2 regions of the Rhodoferax sp. XS2R6 genome follow, and region 2 is predicted to be linked to the other one. Evidence: riboswitches for the same ligand, from Rfam matches in the RefSeq annotation. Region 2 holds a riboswitch; the other holds the start of a gene.

Region 1 (9,548 bases), on a different contig from region 2:
GGTCGTTGGGCAAGGGGTTGTAGATCGCCTCAATGGCGGGGTCAGCCAACAATTCTTCATACGAACCATAGGCCTTGGGAATGCCCAGCTTGCCTGCCGCAGCCTGCGCACTCTCCAGCGAGCGAGACGCAATCGCCTGCACATCACACCACTGGCTGCGCATAAGCGCAGGGGTGACCTTTTCCATACCAATCTTGGCGGTGCTCAGCACGCCCCAGGTGACTTTTTTCATGGCTGTGTTCTCGCTTCAGGCGGCTTCTTTGTAGAAGAAATTGCGCTGCACGTTGCGCGCAGCCACCGGGTTCACCGCATGGGCGATGGCGCCAATGTGGTCGGGTGTGGTGCCGCAGCAGCCGCCCACGATGTTGACCAGGCCCTCTTCGGCGAACTCGCGCACCAGGCGGCTGGTCACGTCGGGCGTTTCGTCAAAGCCGGTGTCGCTCATGGGGTTGGGCAGGCCGGCGTTGGGGTAACAGCTGATGAAGGTGTCGGGCGCCACCTTGTTCAGCTCCTGGATATAGGGACGCATCAGTGCCGCACCCAGCGCGCAGTTCAGGCCAATGGCCAGGGGCTGCGCATGGCGCACACTGTGCCAGAAGGCCGTCACGGTCTGGCCGCTCAAAATGCGGCCCGAAGCGTCGGTCACCGTGCCGCTGATGATGATGGGCAGGCGCTCACCGCTGGCCTCGAAGTACTCATCCACGGCAAACAGCGCAGCCTTGGCGTTCAGCGTATCAAAAATGGTTTCCACCAGGATCACGTCGCTGCCGCCCTCCACCAGCGCCTTGGTCTGGTCGTAGTAGGCGGCGCGCAGCTCTTCAAAGGTCACATTGCGTGCGCCGGGGTCGTTCACATCGGGGCTGATGCTGGCCGTCTTGGGCGTGGGGCCCAGGGCGCCGCAGACAAAGCGGGGCTTGTCGGGCGTGCTGTATTTGTCGCAGGCGGCGCGGGCCAGCTTGGCAGACACCAGGTTCATCTCAACGGCCAGATCGGCCATGTCGTAGTCCGCCTGGGCCACGGTGGTGGCACCAAAGGTGTTGGTCTCGATCATGTCCGCACCGGCGGCCAAGTAGCGTTCGTGGATGTCGCTGATGACATCGGGCCGCGTCAGGCTCAGCAGCTCGTTGTTGCCTTTGACGTCTTTGTGGAAAGCCTTGAAGCGGTCGCCCTGGCTGCCGGGGCCGGTGTAGCCCTCGCCGCGGTACTGGGCCTCGCCCAGCTTGAAGCGCTGGATCATGGTGCCCATGGCGCCGTCCAAAATGGCGATGCGCTGCGCCAGAATGCCTGGCAAGGCTTGTGCACGGGTGTAGGTGATGGGCTTCATTCGGCGGCTCACTGTGTGGATTTAAACAAGTGAGCGCGGTTGGAGTCCCCAAGCCTGACTGGAGGCCTGCCTGCACACGATGAACCGGTGAAGACAGGCGCCAGCTGCAGCGCCCCTTGGGAAGCCGTGATTTTAGTCGACAAGCGCCATCGCTGCTGCTGCACCATCTCGCTTGCACGACAATAGAGCGCACCTCCGTCGGCACAAATATTGGTCTTTTAGTGCCCTAGCCCTTATAGATATTGCGCAAGCAGCTCTTATTTTTATAGCATTCCCGTGCCCCAATTGCAGATCCTCCGCGATGTATTCGGCTACGAGCAGTTCCGTGGCCCCCAAGCGGCCATCGTGGAGCACGTCATTGCCGGTGGTGACGCGCTGGTGCTCATGCCCACAGGCGGGGGCAAATCGCTGTGTTACCAGATCCCTGCCATTGCGCGACAACAGAGCGGGCTGGGCGCCACGCTGGTCATTTCGCCCCTGATTGCGCTGATGCACGACCAGGTGGGTGCGCTGCACGAGGCGGGCGTGAGCGCCGCCTTCCTGAACTCCACGTTGAGTGGCGACGAGGCCTACCAGATCGAGCAACAACTGCTGCGCGGCGAAATCACCATGCTCTACGCCGCGCCCGAGCGGGTCAACAACGCACGCTTTTTAGCGCTGCTGGATTCGCTGTTCGAGCGCGGCAAGCTCAGCCTGTTCGCGATTGACGAAGCGCATTGCGTGAGCCAGTGGGGCCATGACTTTCGACCCGACTACCGCAACCTCACGGTGCTGCACGAGCGCTACCCCGGCATTCCCCGCATTGCGCTCACCGCCACCGCCGACGACCTGACACGCGCCGACATTCTGGAGCGGCTGCAGCTCGAAGACGCGCGCGCCTTTGTCAGCAGCTTTGACCGCCCCAACATTCGTTACACCATCGTCGAGAAGAAAGACTCCACCACCCAGCTGCTGCGGTTCATTGAGCGCGAACACGAGGGAGAGGCCGGCATCGTCTACTGCCAGAGCCGCAAAAAGGTGGAAGACATGGCGCAGACCCTGGTGGATGCCGGCATCAAGGCCCTGCCCTACCATGCGGGCCTGGACGCCAAGCTGCGCCAGACCCATCAGGACCGGTTTTTGCGCGAAGAAGGCATCGTGATGGTGGCCACCATTGCCTTTGGCATGGGCATCGACAAGCCAGATGTGCGTTTTGTAGCCCACCGCGACATGCCTAAGAACATCGAAGGCTACTACCAGGAGACCGGCCGCGCCGGCCGCGATGGCCAGGCCGCCGACGCCTGGATGGCCTATGGCCTGCAAGACGTCGTGAACCAGCGCCGCATGATTGACGAGAGCCCGGCCAGCGAGGAATTCAAACAGGTCATGCGCGGCAAGCTGGATGCTTTGCTGGGCCTGGCCGAGGCCACCGACTGCCGCCGTGTGCGGCTGCTAAGTTACTTTGGCGAAGCCAGCCAGCCCTGTGGCAACTGCGACAACTGCCTGAACCCACCCGCAGTGTGGGACGGCACGGATGCGGCCCGCAAGCTGCTGTCCACCATCTACCGCATTCAGCAAATGAATGGTGTCAGTTTTGGCGCCGGCCACCTGATGGACATCGTACGTGGCAAGACCACGGAAAAAGTCACCCAGTACGGCCACACCAGCCTCAGCACTTTTGGATTGGGCGCCGATTTTTCGGAACTGCAATTGCGCGGCGTGTTGCGCCAGCTGATTGCCATGGGCGCGGTGGCGGTACAAGGGGGGGAGTTCAGCACGCTGCAACTGACGGCCGAATCGCGTGCGGTGCTCAAAGGCGAGGTGCCGGTGATGTTGCGCGAATCGGTCTCGGCCCCGGCCGACCGCAAGAGCCGGCGCAACCCGCGCCTGGGTGCGGTGGTCAAGGCGCCCATCAACCTGGACAGCGAAGGCCTGCTGCGTTATTCGGCCCTCAAGGCCTGGCGGGCCGAGGTGGCCAAAGAGCACAACCTGCCCGCCTATGTGATTTTCCACGACGCCACGCTGGCGGCCATTGCGCAACGTGCGCCCCAGAGCCTGGATGACCTGCAGGGCATCAGCGGCATAGGCGCCAAGAAGCTGGAAGCCTATGCCAGCGATGTGCTGCGGGTGGTGGCGCTGGAGTAGAAACTGCCGCAGCCAGGATAAAACGTCCTGGGTCGACGTCCCAGCGCGGGGGCTCAGTGGCGGTGAAAACCGCTCTCGTAGGCCATGGCAGCGCCCGACATGGTGTTTTGCAGGCGCTGGATGGCGCGCATGTGGCGGGCGGCGCAGGCTGTATCGGCGGCCTTGGCGCGGTGGTGCTGCATCAGTGCCTGGAATTTGGTGCGGCAAGCCTCCAGGGCGCCGGCAAAGTTCAGGGCGATGTAGGCCGAATGGTCTGCATGGGTTTGGCGGAATTCGCCAGACCAGTAGTCAAACAGCTGCCACTTGTAGGTGCCTTTTTCAGGCACTTGAATCGTGTCTCGGTGCATAGTTGCCGCGCTAAGAGGATGAAATAGACGCCGGTGCGGCCCCTGTATGTCCAACGTGGGCTGCGGTTTGGCGTCCGCATGAGCCTTTCACGCACCAAGGGGGGGATTGGTTGACAGCAGGTTCAAATAATTACAAATGGGTTACCAAAACCGTGCATTTGCACCCTGGCACGCGGCTGGGCGGGCCCGCCCGCGCTTGTTTTAGTGCACAAACCCCATGGACCGGCGCTCGCGCACCTCGGGTTTGATTCGGTGTTCCGCCTCCAGCTGCTCCAAAAACTCTTCGGGCCCCAGCACGGTGCCCAGAATGTCGGCCTGGCGCCGCACCGCGGCCACATCGCCCAGGCACAACTGGTCCAACGCCGCCAAACGGCTGGCCCAAGCCGGCGGCAAGCTGTCTTGCCCCGGGCAGGCTTCGGCCAAAAACACCGACTCGCGCTGGGCCGGGCTTAGCGGCAAAAACTCGATCTTGAAGGTGAATCGGCGCAGCGCGGCCGGGTCCAGCCGGTCCATCAGGTTGGTGGTGCAGATAAAAACACCCCGGTAACGCTCCATGCCCTGCAGCATCTCGTTGACCTCGCTCACCTCGTAATTGCGCTGGGCGCCGCGGCGATCCTGCAAAAAGCTATCGGCTTCGTCCAGCAGCAACACCGCCCCTTCGGACTCGGCCTCGCGGAACATGGCGGCCATGGCCTGCTCGGTTTCACCAATGTATTTGCTCAGCAGGTCGCTGGCCTGGCGCACCAGCAGCGGGCGACCCAGCGCCAGGGCCATGTGTTCGGCCAGCGCAGTTTTGCCGCTGCCGGGCGGGCCATAAAAACACAGGGTGCCGTGGCCACGGGTTTTCAGGGCCTGCACCACACGGGCAATGTCGTAGCGACTTTGCAGGTGCAGCAGCTCCAGCCGGTAGGCGCTGAGGGCAGTGGGCGTGGCCAGCACCGGGGCGGCATTGCCCAGTGCCAAATCGGCGTTTTTTAGTTGCCGCTCAATCAGGGCCTCCAGGGCCGGGCCGGCCGTTAAGGTGTCCGCAGTGTCGGTGGCCAGCGTCGCAAAACGGGCGGCGGTGCGAATTTGCGCCGGTGTCAGGCCCTTGCGGCTGCTCAGGCGGGCCACAAAACCTTCGGACACCGGTACTTCTGCCAGGGTCTTGCGCACCAGACTTTCGCGGGCGCCCGGGGGCGGTGACTTGAGCTCCAAGTGGTAGGCAAACCGGCGGCGAAACGCGGGGTCGATCTGCTCGATGCGGTTGGTCACCCACAGCGTGGGCACGGCGTTGGACTCCAGAATTTGGTTCACCCAAGCCTTGCCACTTACGCTGCCGCTGGCGGGTGTGGGCGACGCGTCGGCACGTGCAATCAGGTGCGCCGCCTCGCTGGACAGGGGCGGGAACACATCCTCCACCTCGTCAAACAGCAGTGCCGCCTGGGCACTGCCCTTGAGAAAGACTTGGGCGATTTGCAGCGAACGGTAGCGGTCGCGTCCGCTGAGCGAGTTGCCGTCGCGGTCGGCGTACTCCACCTCAAACAGCTCTAGCCCCGCCTGCTGGGCCACCACCTTGGCGAGTTCGGTCTTGCCGGTGCCGGGCGGGCCGTAAAGCAACACGTTAATCCCAGCTTCCTTGCGGGCCACCGCATTGGCCAGCAGGCTGCACAACACGGCGGCGTCCTCCGCCACAAAACTGAAATCCTGCAGGCCCAGCTGGCTTTTGGTGGACAGGCGGGTGAACACCGCCATCAGCTCGGCCTGGTCGCGGTACTGGCGCATCAGCACTGGGGGCAGCTTCTCGCTGACCTTCATCAGGTCCGCCAGGTCGGTGATGTTGTGTTCGGAGATCAGGTTTTCCACCAGGCCAATACGCTCCAGGCGCGAACCCGCACGCAGCGCCTCGCCCAGCTCCTGCGGGCTCACACCGGCCACTTCGGCAATCGCGGCATACGCCTCGGGGGCGTTGTTGACCTTGAATTCCACCAGAATGCTGCGCATGTCGCGCTGGTACCGGGCCAGCGTGCCGTAAAGCAGCAGCGCGCGTTCGGCCTTGTTGAGCTGCAACAGGCCGGCCAGGGCGTTGATGTTTTTTTCTACCAGCGTGGACTGCTTTTTGAGTGCATGGCGCAACCACTCGCCGGTGACCGAGAGCACCGAAATCAGGTCTTTGGGCTGGTCTTTGGCGTATTCGTCCAGAAAGAAGAACAGGGTGGCTTCGTCGTAGGGGCCACACCACACACCGTAACGTGCCAAAAACTCGGTCGCCTCCAGCGCCTCATGGCCCCGCCAAAGCTCGTTGCCTTGGCAGCGGCGCGCCAGAAACTCGCGCAAGCGGCCCAGCACCGACACGGGCCAGACCAGATGCCGCCCGGCCAGGCCCACCACGCCATTGAAATCGCGGCGCACATTGAAGTTGGCCCCCTGGCGCGCAGCCAGGGTGAGCACAAAGTGGGAGCACATCAGGTCCAGCACCGGCGCCTCTTGCAGGCCCGGTGAGGGAATGAGATGCCCACCCAGAGGATGGAACAGCGTACGCTTGACCATTCAAACGCCTCCAGCACAGTGACGTGCTGAAATGACGATAGCGCAGTCTGGGCCAAGATGGAAGACATGGGCCCAGATTTCCATACCGGCGCGCCCAAGTGATCAAGTGACGGCCCAATCGCGGGTGGTGTGGGTAAAATTCGCGTTTTCCAATCGAAGAACCCAAGGATTCCGCCATGTCCGCACCTGACAACCACACCGACCACCATGCCGCAGACCCCGTGGACGACGTGGTGCCTTTGATGCCCATCGTGTTGCCTATCGTGGGCGGCGTGCTGATGTTCCTGCTGGCATTTATTGCAGTGTCCATGGCCTAAACCCCACCCGTCCGCACGCCCAGCCCTGCACCGGGGCGAGCATCCATTGCGGACGTGGTCGCGTCTGGCGCCACGGCGCGTCGGACGTCTGTATCTGGCCCCTGCCGCGCTGCAGGCTGCCGCTTTCTCCCCCTCTCCTATTTTTTGTCATGGCCCGGCCCATGTGCTGCGGCCCTGCGACGCACACAGCCCCATCATTCCGCATTACAACAAACAATGGTGTTTTGAGCATTTAGTGATGTTATTTATGCATAGTTATTCGATGTAATCGCTTCGTAACTTCGGTACCAGTTCTTAGAATTCGGGAGAAGCGCTTCAGTGGGCGTGCGCATCGCACTCCTTCCTGAGCCGTCTTCTCAAAGCTGCAGGCTGCTGGCCCCGTCGACCCTGGTTTTGAAAAGACGATTTTCAAACTTAGGAGCTTTTCATGAACTCACCGGTAATGCAGGGGTTGAACCTCAACACCCCCAGCTACGTTAAGAACGCCCGCCTAATCGCATGGGTCGCCGACATGGTGGCCCTGTGCAAACCCAATGATGTGGTCTGGTGCGATGGCTCCGAAGAGGAATACCAGCGTCTCTGCCAGCAACTGGTGGACGCCGGCACCTTCAAAAAGCTCAATCCTGCCAAGCGCCCCAACAGCTTTTTGGCCTGCTCCGACCCCAGCGATGTGGCCCGTGTGGAAGACCGCACCTACATCTGCTCCGAGAAAAAAGAAAACGCCGGCCCCACCAACAACTGGATGGCCCCCGCCGAGATGCGCACGCTGCTGCAAACCGGCAAAGCGGGCGAAAAAGCCCTGTTCGACGGCTGCATGAAAGGCCGCACCATGTACGTGGTGCCCTTCTCCATGGGCCCGCTGGGTTCGCACATTGCGCACATTGGCATCGAGCTGTCGGACAGTGCGTACGTGGCGGTGAACCAGCGCATCATGACGCGTATGGGCAAAGCCGTGTACGACGTGTTGGGTGTGGACGGCGCCTTTGTGCCCTGCGTGCACACCGTCGGGGCGCCGTTAGAGGCGGGCCAGGCCGATGTGAAATGGCCGTGCAGCAAAACCAAATACATCGTGCATTACCCCGAGACGCGCGAAATCTGGAGCTACGGCTCGGGTTACGGCGGCAACGCGCTGCTGGGCAAGAAGTGTTTTGCGCTGCGTATCGCCTCCAACATGGGCCGCGACCAAGGCTGGCTGGCCGAACACATGCTCATCTTGGGCGTGACAAATCCCGAAGGCAAGAAGTACCACGTGGCAGCCGCTTTCCCCAGCGCCTGTGGCAAGACCAACTTCTCCATGCTGGTGCCACCCACCGGTTTTGAAGGCTGGAAAGTCACCACGATTGGTGACGACATCGCCTGGATCAAGCCCGGCACCGACGGCAAGCTTTACGCCATCAACCCCGAAGCGGGTTATTTTGGCGTGGCGCCCGGCACCAACTTCCACACCAACCCCAACTGCATGGCCAGCCTGGACAAAAACGTGATCTTCACGAACGTCGCGCTGACCGATGATGGCGACGTGTGGTGGGAAGGCATGGAAAAAGACACCGGCGGCCTGCCCGCGCACCTGATTGACTGGCAAGGCAAGGACTGGACGCCCGCGATTGCCAAGGAAACCGGCGCCAAGGCCGCCCACCCCAACGCCCGCTTCACCGTGGCCGCCGGCAACAACCCCGCACTGGACGCCCAGTGGGACGACGCGAATGGCGTGCCGATTGACGCGTTCATCTTCGGCGGCCGCCGTTCCACCACCGTGCCGCTGGTGACCGAGGCGCGCAACTGGACCGAAGGCGTCTACATGGCCGCCACGATGGGCTCGGAGACGACTGCCGCTGCGACCGGCCAGGCTGGTGTGGTGCGCCGAGACCCCTTCGCCATGCTGCCCTTCATGGGCTACAACATGAGCGACTACTTCCAGCACTGGCTCAACATCGGAGCCAAGCTGGCCACGTCCGACGCCAAACAACCCAAGATTTTCACCACCAACTGGTTCCGCAAAGGTGAAGACGGCAAGTTCGTCTGGCCCGGCTACGGCGAAAACATGCGTGTGTTGAAGTGGATGATTGACCGCCTGGAAGGCAAGGCCACCGGCACCGAGACCGGTTTTGGCGTGGCACCGCAGTATTCCGAGATCAACTGGACCGGCCTGGACTTCAGCCAAGCCCAGTTTGATTCCGTAACCAGCCTGAACAAGGACGACTGGAAGGCAGAATTTGCCTTGCACACCGAGCTGTTCACCCAGCTGGCCTACCATTTGCCGAAGGAACTCGAAGAGACCCAAGCCCAACTGGCGCAGCGTTTGGCGGCCTGAGGGCATTCCAAGATCTGGCCCGGCGCATCCCGCCGAGGCTGGGCGTCGGATGGCACACCACCGATATGCCGCCGACACAATGCAAAAAGCCACCGAACCGGTGGCTTTTTTTTGCCCGTCTGAGGGGCTAACCTGCGCGATCCGCGGTTTAGGCTTCGTTGCGGCTGCGCATCACAGCGTGTTGCAGTTCGGCCATGATGCGGGGGTCGCGGTGGGCGTATTCCCACATTTTTTCTTCCATGCGGCGCTCTTGGGCAGCGTGCACCCAACCCATGATCACGGCAGATGCGGCAGCCGACATTTTGCGCAGGGGAGGTGCCAACAAGGCCAGGGCAGCAAAGGCCACGGTCCACAAAGCAACCCAACCCACCAACAAGTGGCCGTCCACCCAGGTATCGATCACCTGGTCTGCCACCACCAACAGGGCGGACAACACAGCAGCGAGCAACATGCCCGCCAGGGTGCGCGAACCCTCCGCCTTGGGGGCCGACAACACGGCGGGGGCAGAGGCGAAATACGAGGAAGAGAGTACTGTGGTCATGGTCAACTCCTTAAAAAGGTTGAAGCTCACTGGGTTAAATCTTTGAAGTGAGTGA
Region 2 (9,548 bases):
GTCAAACGTTTCAGCGTGGTTCGTCAACAGCAGGGGCTGCTTGCAAATCATGATGGAAGTTGCACGACCGAAAAAGTTTTCGATGGCCTTGCCGTTCACCACGATTTGGCCGGAGCCTTTTTTCAGAAACACGCGGGCGACGCTGGATTTGCGACGGCCGGTGCCATTGTTCCATTCACCGATCATTTGGCGGCCTCACGTTTCACTGCTGCGGGAGAAATACCGGGAATGTCCAGAACCTTGGGCTGCTGGGCTGTGTGGGGGTGTTCAGCACCGCCGTAGACCTTGAGCTTCTTGATCATGGCGTAACCCAGAGGACCCTTGGGCAACATGCCCTTGACGGCTTTTTCCAAAGCGCGGCCAGGGAACTTGGCTTGCATGTCGCGGAAGTTGATGGCAGAGATGCCACCGGGGTAGCCGGAGTGGCTGTAGTACACCTTGTCAATGGGCTTGGCACCAGAGACACGCAATTGGGATGCGTTGATGATGACAATGAAGTCACCGGTATCGACGTGAGGCGTGTAAATGGCCTTGTGTTTGCCGCGCAAACGGAGAGCAACTTCGCTGGCTACTCGTCCGAGGACCTTGTCGGTCGCGTCAATCACAAACCACTCGTGCACGACCTCAGCGGGTTTTGCGCTGAAAGTAGACATGAGATTTCTCTTTAAAAGAAGGGGTTTGCAGGGCTCTTTTCCACGGTCGGCGTTCCTCTGATGGGAATCTCTTAGGTGGGGTTTGCCGGGGCGCTAGGCGCTTCTGGCAACTTCGCCGCGGAACCACTAAAGCGCTGCGAAGCCCTCGATTATACAAAAAGTGCTGGGAAATCCAAATTTCCTGTGTCAGGGGCTCTGCGCCTTGTTGTTTTGGCTCTCCCAGCGCTTGCGGTCAGCAATGCACACAGGCAGCTGCGCGTACTCTGACTTTTGGCACTCCTGGTAGACGCACATGCTGCGAGTCCACACACTGGCATTCAAGCAAAGCTCAACCGGAGCCACGGGGGCAACAGGGGTCGACACGGGCCCTGCGGCGGGTTTTGCCTCTGCGCGGGAAGGCCTGATCGGCACGGCCGGCACAGGCTTTTCCAGCGCAGATGGAGGCACTTTCGGGACCACCGGCTTAGGGACGGCCGGGGCCGGACTGACTACCGGGGCGCTGGCTGCGACCAGCGCGGCGTCCTCCACCAGGACCGGCGCACGGGTCGCCACGGCGGGCGGCGCCTGCTCCAAGGTGGCCGAGGGCTTGCGCAAGGCCATGTAAGCGCTAACCAGCAGCAAAACTACAACGACAACAAACACCCCCCAGCCCACCCAGCGGGCGGAGGCTGAAGGCCGGTTTTTGCGTTCGGCGGAAGCGCGTTTGCGAGGCGATGCACGGCTGGCCTTGCTATCGCGCCCTTCCCCGCGGCTGCGCTTGGCCCCCAGAGACTGGGTGCGCGGCTGCGGGGCTGGTTGGGTGGTCAACAAGGCCGTGGTGTGCGTGACGACTGGCGGCACGTCAGTTTCCAGCGTCACGCCCGTGCCCAGGGCCTCCCGCCAATCAAAGCGTGCCATGTCCGAGGGCGACAACAGCTGCATTTCCTCGGCAAACGCGTCCACACTTTGCGGGCGGTGGTCGGGCTCTATAGCCAGCGCATGGGCAACAGCACGCACAAATTCGGGCGCATAGGCCTGACCAAAGTGCGTTTGTGCGGTCTGCGCGACTTGGGCAAAGGGTGGCATGCGGTCGCGCACCACCCGAAAGGTAGCCGGCAAGGGTGACTCATTGCAAACACAGCCATGCACCACCGCGGCCAGGGCGTACAAGTCGGTCCAGGGTCCCTCCCGCAGGTCGGGCGCATCGGCATATTGCTCGATCGGGGCGTAATTGACCTTCAGAATGGCTGTATGTTTGTGGCTACTGTCAAGAATGGCACGCCGGGCCGCGCCCAGGTCCAGCAACACCGGTGGCCCCACATCCTGCAAGAAAATATTGTCGGGAGACACATCACGGTGCAGCATCGCGTTGTCATGCAGAACCCGCAGCGCCTCCAGCACCGACCACAGCACCTGGCGCAGCCAAGCCTCAGGCGGCGGGCCACTCATGCGGCGCCTAGCCTCCTTGAGCGTGACGCCCTCGTAGAGAGGCATGGCCATGTAGGCGGTGTTATTGGCCTCCCAGAAACGGTATACCTTGACCAGCGAGGGGTGCTCAAAACGCGCCAGCAAGCGCGCCTCGTCGATAAAAGACTGCAGGCCGCTCTGAAAGGGCTGGTCGTCGGCAGTAGAGCGGGCCGTGAGCGCCAGGCTGGCATCACGCCCAACCAGCGCCGATGGCATGTACTCTTTGATAGCCACAGGCCGGTGCAGGGTGTGGTCATACCCTCGGTACACCATGCCAAATCCGCCTACGCCCAACAGTGACTGAACTTCAAATTCGCCCAGCATGGCACCAGACGGCAACGCGTCTACATGCCCCAAAGGAGGCACGGCAGACGTATTGGGCGGGGATGTACTTTCACGCATTCTGTAACTGTGTAGAGATCGCGGCACGAAGCCTTGCGGAACTTGCGGGCCCCTGTGTCCAACGAATACGCCTGTAGCGTGGGTGCCCTGCGTGGGTATCATAGGGGATGTTCAGTTACCGCCACGCCTTTCACGCCGGCAACCATGCCGACGTCCTTAAACACACCGTCCTGCTGGCAGTGCTGCGCCATATGACGCAGAAAGACACCGCCTTGAATGTGTTCGACACACATGCAGGTGCGGGCCTGTACCGCCTGGACGGTGATTACGCCAAAACTAGTGAAGAAGCTGCCGAAGGCTTTTTGAAACTGGTAGCCACCAAGCCCAAACAACCATTTGCCCCCGCCTTGCAAGACTATGTGGACATGGTGGCCGGCTTCAACAGCACCGACCACTGGAGCGTCTACCCCGGCTCTCCCTTCATCATCCAGAGCCTGCTGCGCGAGCGTGACAAGCTCAAACTCTACGAGCTGCACCCCACCGACACCAAAACCCTGACTGCCAACGTGGCCCAGCTGGAAGCGGGCCGCCAAGTGGCCATCTTGCGCGAAGACGGGTTTGAAGGGCTCAAGAAGTTTCTGCCGCCACCATCACGCCGTGCGTTGGTGCTGTGCGACCCCAGCTACGAAGTGAAAAACGACTACGGCCGTGTGCTCGACATGGTGGCGGACGCGCTGCTGCGTTTTGCCACCGGCACTTACGCAGTCTGGTACCCGATCATTCCGCGACCCGAAGCACACGACCTGCCCAAACGCCTGAAAACCATGGCCAACAAGGCCGGCAAGTCCTGGCTGCATGCCACGCTGACGGTCAAGTCCAGCAAGCTGACCCAGGACGCGCAGGGTGAAGTGGTACGCCCTGGTCTGCCAGCCAGTGGCATGTTCCTGATCAACCCGCCCCACACACTGAAGGCCCAACTCAAGGATGCCTTGCCCCAGATGGTGGAACTACTGGGACAAGACAGCAACGCAGCCTTTACGCTGGATTCTGCGGGTTAGGGCAATTAAAGCAAACTCCGACACACGACTTGAGCCGATGGGGTGTGTTGTCGGGCGGCGATTTCTGCGCGCCCGGCAGTATGAGCCGCCCGGCAATACGCCCCAGCGGCGTACGCAAATCTCAGCTGGCTGACAGCCCTAGGTTTGCGCACAGCGCCAAGGTGGCCGCGCTCTGGTTCATCGTGTAAAAGTGCAACGCAGGCGCCCCACCGGCACGCAGTTGTTCACACAAGTCGGTGACCACTTCCAGCCCAAAGGCCTTGATGGACGCCACATCGTCGCCATAACTTTGCAGGCGCAGGCGAATCCAGCGCGGGATCTCGGCACCGGAGGCGTCCGAGAAGCGCATCAGCTGCGTGGAGCTGGTGATCGGCATGATGCCGGGCACCACCGGCACCTCCAGCCCCAGCGCATCCACCTCTTCCACAAAGCGGAAGTAGGCGTCAGAGTTGTAGAAATACTGGGTGATCGCCGAGTTGGCGCCAGCTTTGACCTTGGCGGCAAAGGCCTGCAGGTCATGGGCCGGCGACTTGGCCTGCGGATGCACTTCGGGGTAGGCCGCCACTTCAATGTGGAAGTCGTCACCGGTCTCGCCCCGGATAAAGGCTACGAGGTCACTGGCGTAGTGGAACTCGCCGCCCGCGCCATAACCGCTGGGCAGGTCACCACGCAGGGCCACTAGGCGCTTCACGCCCATGGCCTTGAGTGTGGCCAGTTGGGCACGCACGGTGTCTTTGGTGGCGCCAATGCACGAGAAGTGCGAGGCCGCGCTCACGCCTTCGGCCAGGATCTCACGCACCGCGTTGAAGGTGCCCTCTTGCGTAGATCCACCCGCACCAAAGGTGACCGAGCAGAACTCGGGTTGGAGCGTGTAGAGCTGCTGGCGCACACCACGCAGCTTTTCCGCGCCTTCGGGCGTTTTCGGAGGGAAGAATTCCAGGCTCAGGGGAATTCGGTCGTTGGTCAACATCAGCATCTCCGTCTCACCCGCCCCGCGGGCGGGGATGTGTTCAGCCCGCCTTGCGGGCGCAAATGAAAAATTCGCGGTTGCCATCGCCACCCTCAATGGGCGAGTCGAACCACGCGGTGACCGTCAGGTCCAGTTCGGCACAGGCCTCGCGCAGGCGCTGCTCGACGATGGCGTACATGGCCGGGTCTTTGACAATGCCACCCTTGCCCACCTGGCCAGGCTGCAGTTCAAACTGCGGCTTCACCAGGGTCAGCAGGGTGCCACCCTCGCGCAACAAAGGCACGGCCGCGGGCAGTACCAAGGTTTGCGAGATGAAGGACAGGTCGGCCACCAGCAGGTCAAACGGTGGCGCGAATTCTGGCGGCAAGGTGGCCAGCTCGGCCTCCTCGCGGCTGTCGTCGGAGCCGTCAAACCCTTCGAAGGTTGGGCCGTCTTCTTCTACATCAAATTGGCCTTCAGCCCCCGTACTGTCTGCGTAAGCAGCTATCAAATCTGCAGCAGACAGGGTGCGGGCATTGACACTCTCCACGCACAGAACACGCGCATCCTCGCGCAGGCTGGGGTGCAACTGGGCACTGCCCACATCCACCCCCACCACTGCAGCGGCGCCGGCTTGCAGCAGGCAGTCGGTGAAACCACCGGTGCTCTGCCCCACGTCCAGGCAACGCAGGCCCTCCACTGACAGGCCCACGTGTTTGAGGGCTGCCTCCAGCTTCAGGCCACCCCGCGACACATAACGTGCCTCGGAGTCGTCCAGCAGCTCGATGGCAGCGTCCTCGGGCACGTCGTCGCCATTTTTGACCACGCGTTTCCAGACCTGCCCGCCCACTTCCATCTTTTGCCATTGCACGCCATCGGCGATCAGGCGTTGGGCCTGCGAGCGGGTGCTGGCCAGCCCGCGCTGTACCAGCAGTTGGTCTATACGCATGGAATCCTTGGCTTAGTAGCGGTAAGTGTCTTTTTTGTACGGGCCGGCTTTGGAGACGCCGATGTACGAAGCTTGCTCGTCGGTCAGCTCGGTCAGCATGGCGCCCACCTTCTTCAGGTGCAAACGGGCCACTTTTTCGTCCAGGTGCTTGGGCAGCACGTAGACCTTGCCAACCTTGTATTCCTTGGGCTTGGTGAACAGTTCGATCTGGGCGATCGTCTGGTTCGCAAAGCTGGACGACATCACGAAGCTGGGGTGGCCGGTGCCGCAACCCAGGTTCACCAGACGGCCCTTGGCCAGCAGGATGATGCGCTTGGCGGGCTTCTTGCCCTTGGCGGGGAAGATCACGTGGTCCACTTGGGGCTTGATCTCTTCCCACTTCAGCTTTTCCAGCGAAGCGACGTCGATTTCATTGTCAAAGTGACCGATGTTGGACACGATGGCCTGGTCCTTCATGGCCTCCATGTGCTTGTAGTTGATGACGTTTTTGTTGCCGGTGGTGGTCACGAAAATATCGGCCTTGTCGGCGGCGTATTCCATGGTCACGACCTTGTAACCTTCCATCGCGGCCTGCAGGGCGTTGATGGGGTCGATCTCGGTCACCCACACTTGGGCAGACAGCGCGCGCAGGGCCTGGGCGGAGCCCTTGCCCACGTCGCCGTAACCCGCCACCACAGCCACCTTGCCGGCGATCATCACGTCGGTAGCGCGCTTGATGCCGTCCACCAGGGATTCGCGGCAGCCGTACAGGTTGTCGAACTTGCTCTTGGTCACCGAGTCGTTCACGTTGATGGCGCGCAGGGCCAGCGTACCCTTGGCGGACATTTCTTCCAGGCGCATCACGCCGGTGGTGGTTTCTTCGGTCACGCCCATGATGTTCTTCAGGCGGCGGCTGTACCAGGTGGGGTCCACTTTCAGCTTGGCCTTGATGCTGTTGAACAGGCAAATTTCTTCGTGGCTGCCGGGTTTGGCCAGCACCTTGATGTCCTTCTCGGCGCGGGCGCCCAGGTGCATCAGCAAGGTGGCATCACCACCGTCGTCTAGGATCATGTTGGGGCCTTCAGCCGCGGTGCCCTTCTTGCCGTTGAATTCAAAAATGCGGTGGGTGTAATCCCAGTAGTCTTCCAGCGTCTCACCCTTGACGGCAAACACCGGCGTGCCGGTGGCGGCAATCGCGGCGGCGGCGTGGTCTTGTGTGGAGAAGATGTTGCACGAAGCCCAACGCACATCGGCGCCCAGGGACTTCAGCGTTTCAATCAGCACACCGGTCTGGATGGTCATGTGCAGCGAGCCGGTGATACGCGCGCCCTTCAGGGGCTGGGCCTTGGCGAATTCTTCGCGGATGGCCATTAGGCCGGGCATTTCGGTCTCGGCGATGGTCAGCTCTTTGCGGCCCCAGGCAGCCAGGCTGATATCGGCGATCTTGAAGTCTTCGGCCTTCGCCGCAGCGGCAGGTGCCGCCGATTTGGTCACAGCCTTGGTGACAGCAGGTTTGGCAACGGGCTTGGCAGCCTTGACGGATTTAGCAGCGCTCATGGTTCACTCCAAAAGTTCATGTGAATAAGCACTGGCGGGCGGGGATTTGAGAAGCCAAACTCACCGCACACAAACCAGTGGGTGAGCGCCGTTGGGGGGCACAGTGCAGGGCGCACCGTGTTTTCCGAGCCTCACTTGCTGTGCCGCGACGGGCACCGGGCAAGCTGCAACGCTCCTCGGAAGTGGGCGATTTTAGCGCTTTGCGGATTGCCGCAGTACCCCGCTGGGACAAAGCGCCAAGAAATTTTCAGGCAATGGGCACAGAACCCGTGCTGCTGCCCAGCTGCAAGGCGGGCAAGCGCAGCCGCTGGTAGGGCCCATCTTGCGGCGCGCGCAGCACCTGCATCACCATCTCGGCTAGGGCCATACCCGTGGTCTGCGGGGTGGGCTGGGTCACGGTGGTCACGTCCAGCCCGGTGAGCAGGGTGTCCTGCGGGATGTCGCCATGCACCACCACCGAAATGTCTTGCCCCACGCGCATGCCGGCGTCGATGAGCCCCCGGATCAGGCCCACGCCCCCCAGGTTGTTGTCCACGAGCACCGCGGTCGGCCGCGGCGAGAGGGCCAGCACCTTGGCCACGGCTTGCAGGCCGCTGCGCCGGTCATTCACCCCACCAATACAGTAATCCGCTGGGCAAGCCACACCCGCCGCGCCCAGCGCAGTCATAAAACCCCGGTGGCGCTGGAAGGCAAAGTTCAGCGCCAGCGGCGCATGCACATAGGCAATACGCGTGTGACCCAGCGCCAGCAAATGCTCCACCGCCAGGCGGCTGCCCATGTCGTTGTCAAAGTCCAGCCAGGAGTAGTCTGCACACTCGGCGGTGCGGCCGTAGCCAACAAAGGGGTAGCCCTTGTCCCGCAGGTAGTCGATGCGCGGGTCCTGCACACGTGTGTTGGGCACGATGACCGCGTCCACCCGCCCACCACGGAACAGGCGCTCGTAGATTTCCAGCTCGGTTTCGTTCTTGGCGACAGCCAGCAGCAGATCCAGGTGATCGCGCTCCAGGCGTTCGCCCAGGCCATCAGCCATGTCCAGAAACTGCGGGTTGCCCAGGTTCTCCACCGCAGCGGAATACACAATGCCTACCGCATCGGTGTTGCCACGCACCAGGCGGCGTGCACCGGCATCGGGCCGATAGCCCAGCGCGGTGGCCATGTCCTGCACGCGCTGACGGGTCTGCTCGTTCACATCGGTGTAGCCATTCAAGGCGCGGCTGACCGTGGAAGTGGACAGGCCCAAGGCCTGCGCCAGTTGCTTGATATTCGTTGTGCCACCGCTTTTTTGCATGGCGGGAGTGTAGATGCCTACGTGGCCCGTTCAAAAGCAGCGCCCTGCAGCACGTTTGCGGCGCAAGCGGTGTGCCAACCACGCGGCCCCGCAGGATGCGCCCAGGAGGCCCAGCGCCACCAGGGCGTACCCGGCAACGGCCTGTTCATGCAACACCACATCGCCGTCCAGATAGCTGCCCGTTTCGCTGTACGGGAGCTGTGCCCGCATGCAGGCCAGCCAGGCCACGGCAAGGCCGCCCGCGGCGCCAAGGGCGGCAAGCCCCCACAGCAGCGATTGCAGCAGCGTGCACCCCAGTGATCTGCGCATGTCCCGTCTCCTCGGTTGGTGAACACCCCCTCAGGCTTCCCAGGGCCACGGGCGGTGCCTGCGGATCTTGCCAGATCCCCACCTTGGCGCATCGGCCCTAAAATCCACCCCTTTGCCCCAGCCGCTGCTTGCAGCCCTCCCCCTTCATGACTTTTCTCGCCGAGACGCGCCGTCGCCGCACGTTCGCCATCATTTCCCACCCGGACGCCGGTAAAACCACGCTGACCGAAAAGCTGCTGCTGTTCTCGGGTGCGATCCAGATCGCCGGTTCGGTGAAGGCGCGCAAGGCCAGCCGCCACGCCACGTCCGACTGGATGGAGATTGAAAAGCAACGCGGCATTTCGGTCGCCTCGTCCGTCATGCAAATGGCCTACCGCGACCATGTGGTGAACCTGCTGGACACGCCCGGCCACAAAGACTTCTCGGAAGATACCTACCGCGTGCTGACCGCCGTGGACTCGGCGCTGATGGTGATTGACGCGGCCAACGGCGTGGAAGCGCAGACCCGCCGGCTGATCGAGGTGTGCCGCCAACGCGATACGCCCATCATCACCTTTGTGAACAAAATGGACCGCGAAGTGCGCGAGCCGCTGGACATCCTGGACGAGATTGAACGTGAACTGGGCATGCCTTGCGTGCCCATGACCTGGCCCGTGGGCCAGGGCAAGCTGTTTGGCGGCATCATCAATTTGCGCACCCAGGCCATGACGGTGTTTGAGTCGGGCAGCGAGCGCCGCCCGCAAGACTTTGACGCCGTGCCCCTGAACGACGCCGATTCGCTGGCCCAACGTTTTGGCCACGAGTGGACCACGGCCATGGAAAGCATGGAGCTGGCCACCGGCGCCTCCCCAGCCTGGGACCTGGAGGCCTTCTTGGCTGGCAAACAAACCCCCGTGTTCTTTGGCTCCGGCGTGAACAACTTTGGCGTGATGGAAGTGCTGGACGCCCTGGTGGACCTGGCACCCAGCCCGCAGAGCCGCACCAGCACCACACTGGTGAACCGCCAGCCCGTGGTGAA

Evidence for each region. A riboswitch is a leader RNA that binds a small molecule or an ion and turns the genes downstream of it on or off. The one in region 2 is predicted to bind S-adenosylhomocysteine.
Region 1: linked by a shared signal. The riboswitch ahead of AC097A_RS16545 (homocysteine S-methyltransferase family protein) and the one ahead of ahcY (adenosylhomocysteinase) in region 2 are both predicted to bind S-adenosylhomocysteine.

What each region holds. Positions count from the first base shown of each region.
Region 1 is NZ_JBWMAY010000005.1:110,729-120,276, forward strand. Features, by position in the region: gene AC097A_RS16540 (Gfo/Idh/MocA family protein) at 1-232, opposite strand, end outside; gene AC097A_RS16545 (homocysteine S-methyltransferase family protein) at 248-1,324, opposite strand; S-adenosyl-L-homocysteine riboswitch at 1,349-1,448, opposite strand; gene recQ (DNA helicase RecQ) at 1,601-3,448, shown strand; gene AC097A_RS16555 (hypothetical protein) at 3,502-3,774, opposite strand; gene AC097A_RS16560 (ATP-binding protein) at 3,997-6,324, opposite strand; gene AC097A_RS16565 (hypothetical protein) at 6,501-6,641, shown strand; gene AC097A_RS16570 (phosphoenolpyruvate carboxykinase (GTP)) at 7,069-8,952, shown strand; gene AC097A_RS16575 (hypothetical protein) at 9,101-9,493, opposite strand.
Region 2 is NZ_JBWMAY010000001.1:1,145,689-1,155,236, forward strand. Features, by position in the region: gene rpsI (30S ribosomal protein S9) at 1-186, opposite strand, end outside; gene rplM (50S ribosomal protein L13) at 183-653, opposite strand; gene AC097A_RS05525 (serine/threonine protein kinase) at 840-2,501, opposite strand; gene AC097A_RS05530 (23S rRNA (adenine(2030)-N(6))-methyltransferase RlmJ) at 2,609-3,499, shown strand; gene metF (methylenetetrahydrofolate reductase [NAD(P)H]) at 3,621-4,469, opposite strand; gene AC097A_RS05540 (TlyA family RNA methyltransferase) at 4,510-5,397, opposite strand; gene ahcY (adenosylhomocysteinase) at 5,410-6,933, opposite strand; S-adenosyl-L-homocysteine riboswitch at 7,010-7,117, opposite strand; gene AC097A_RS05550 (substrate-binding domain-containing protein) at 7,181-8,221, opposite strand; gene AC097A_RS05555 (hypothetical protein) at 8,252-8,530, opposite strand; gene AC097A_RS05560 (peptide chain release factor 3) at 8,677-9,548, shown strand, end outside.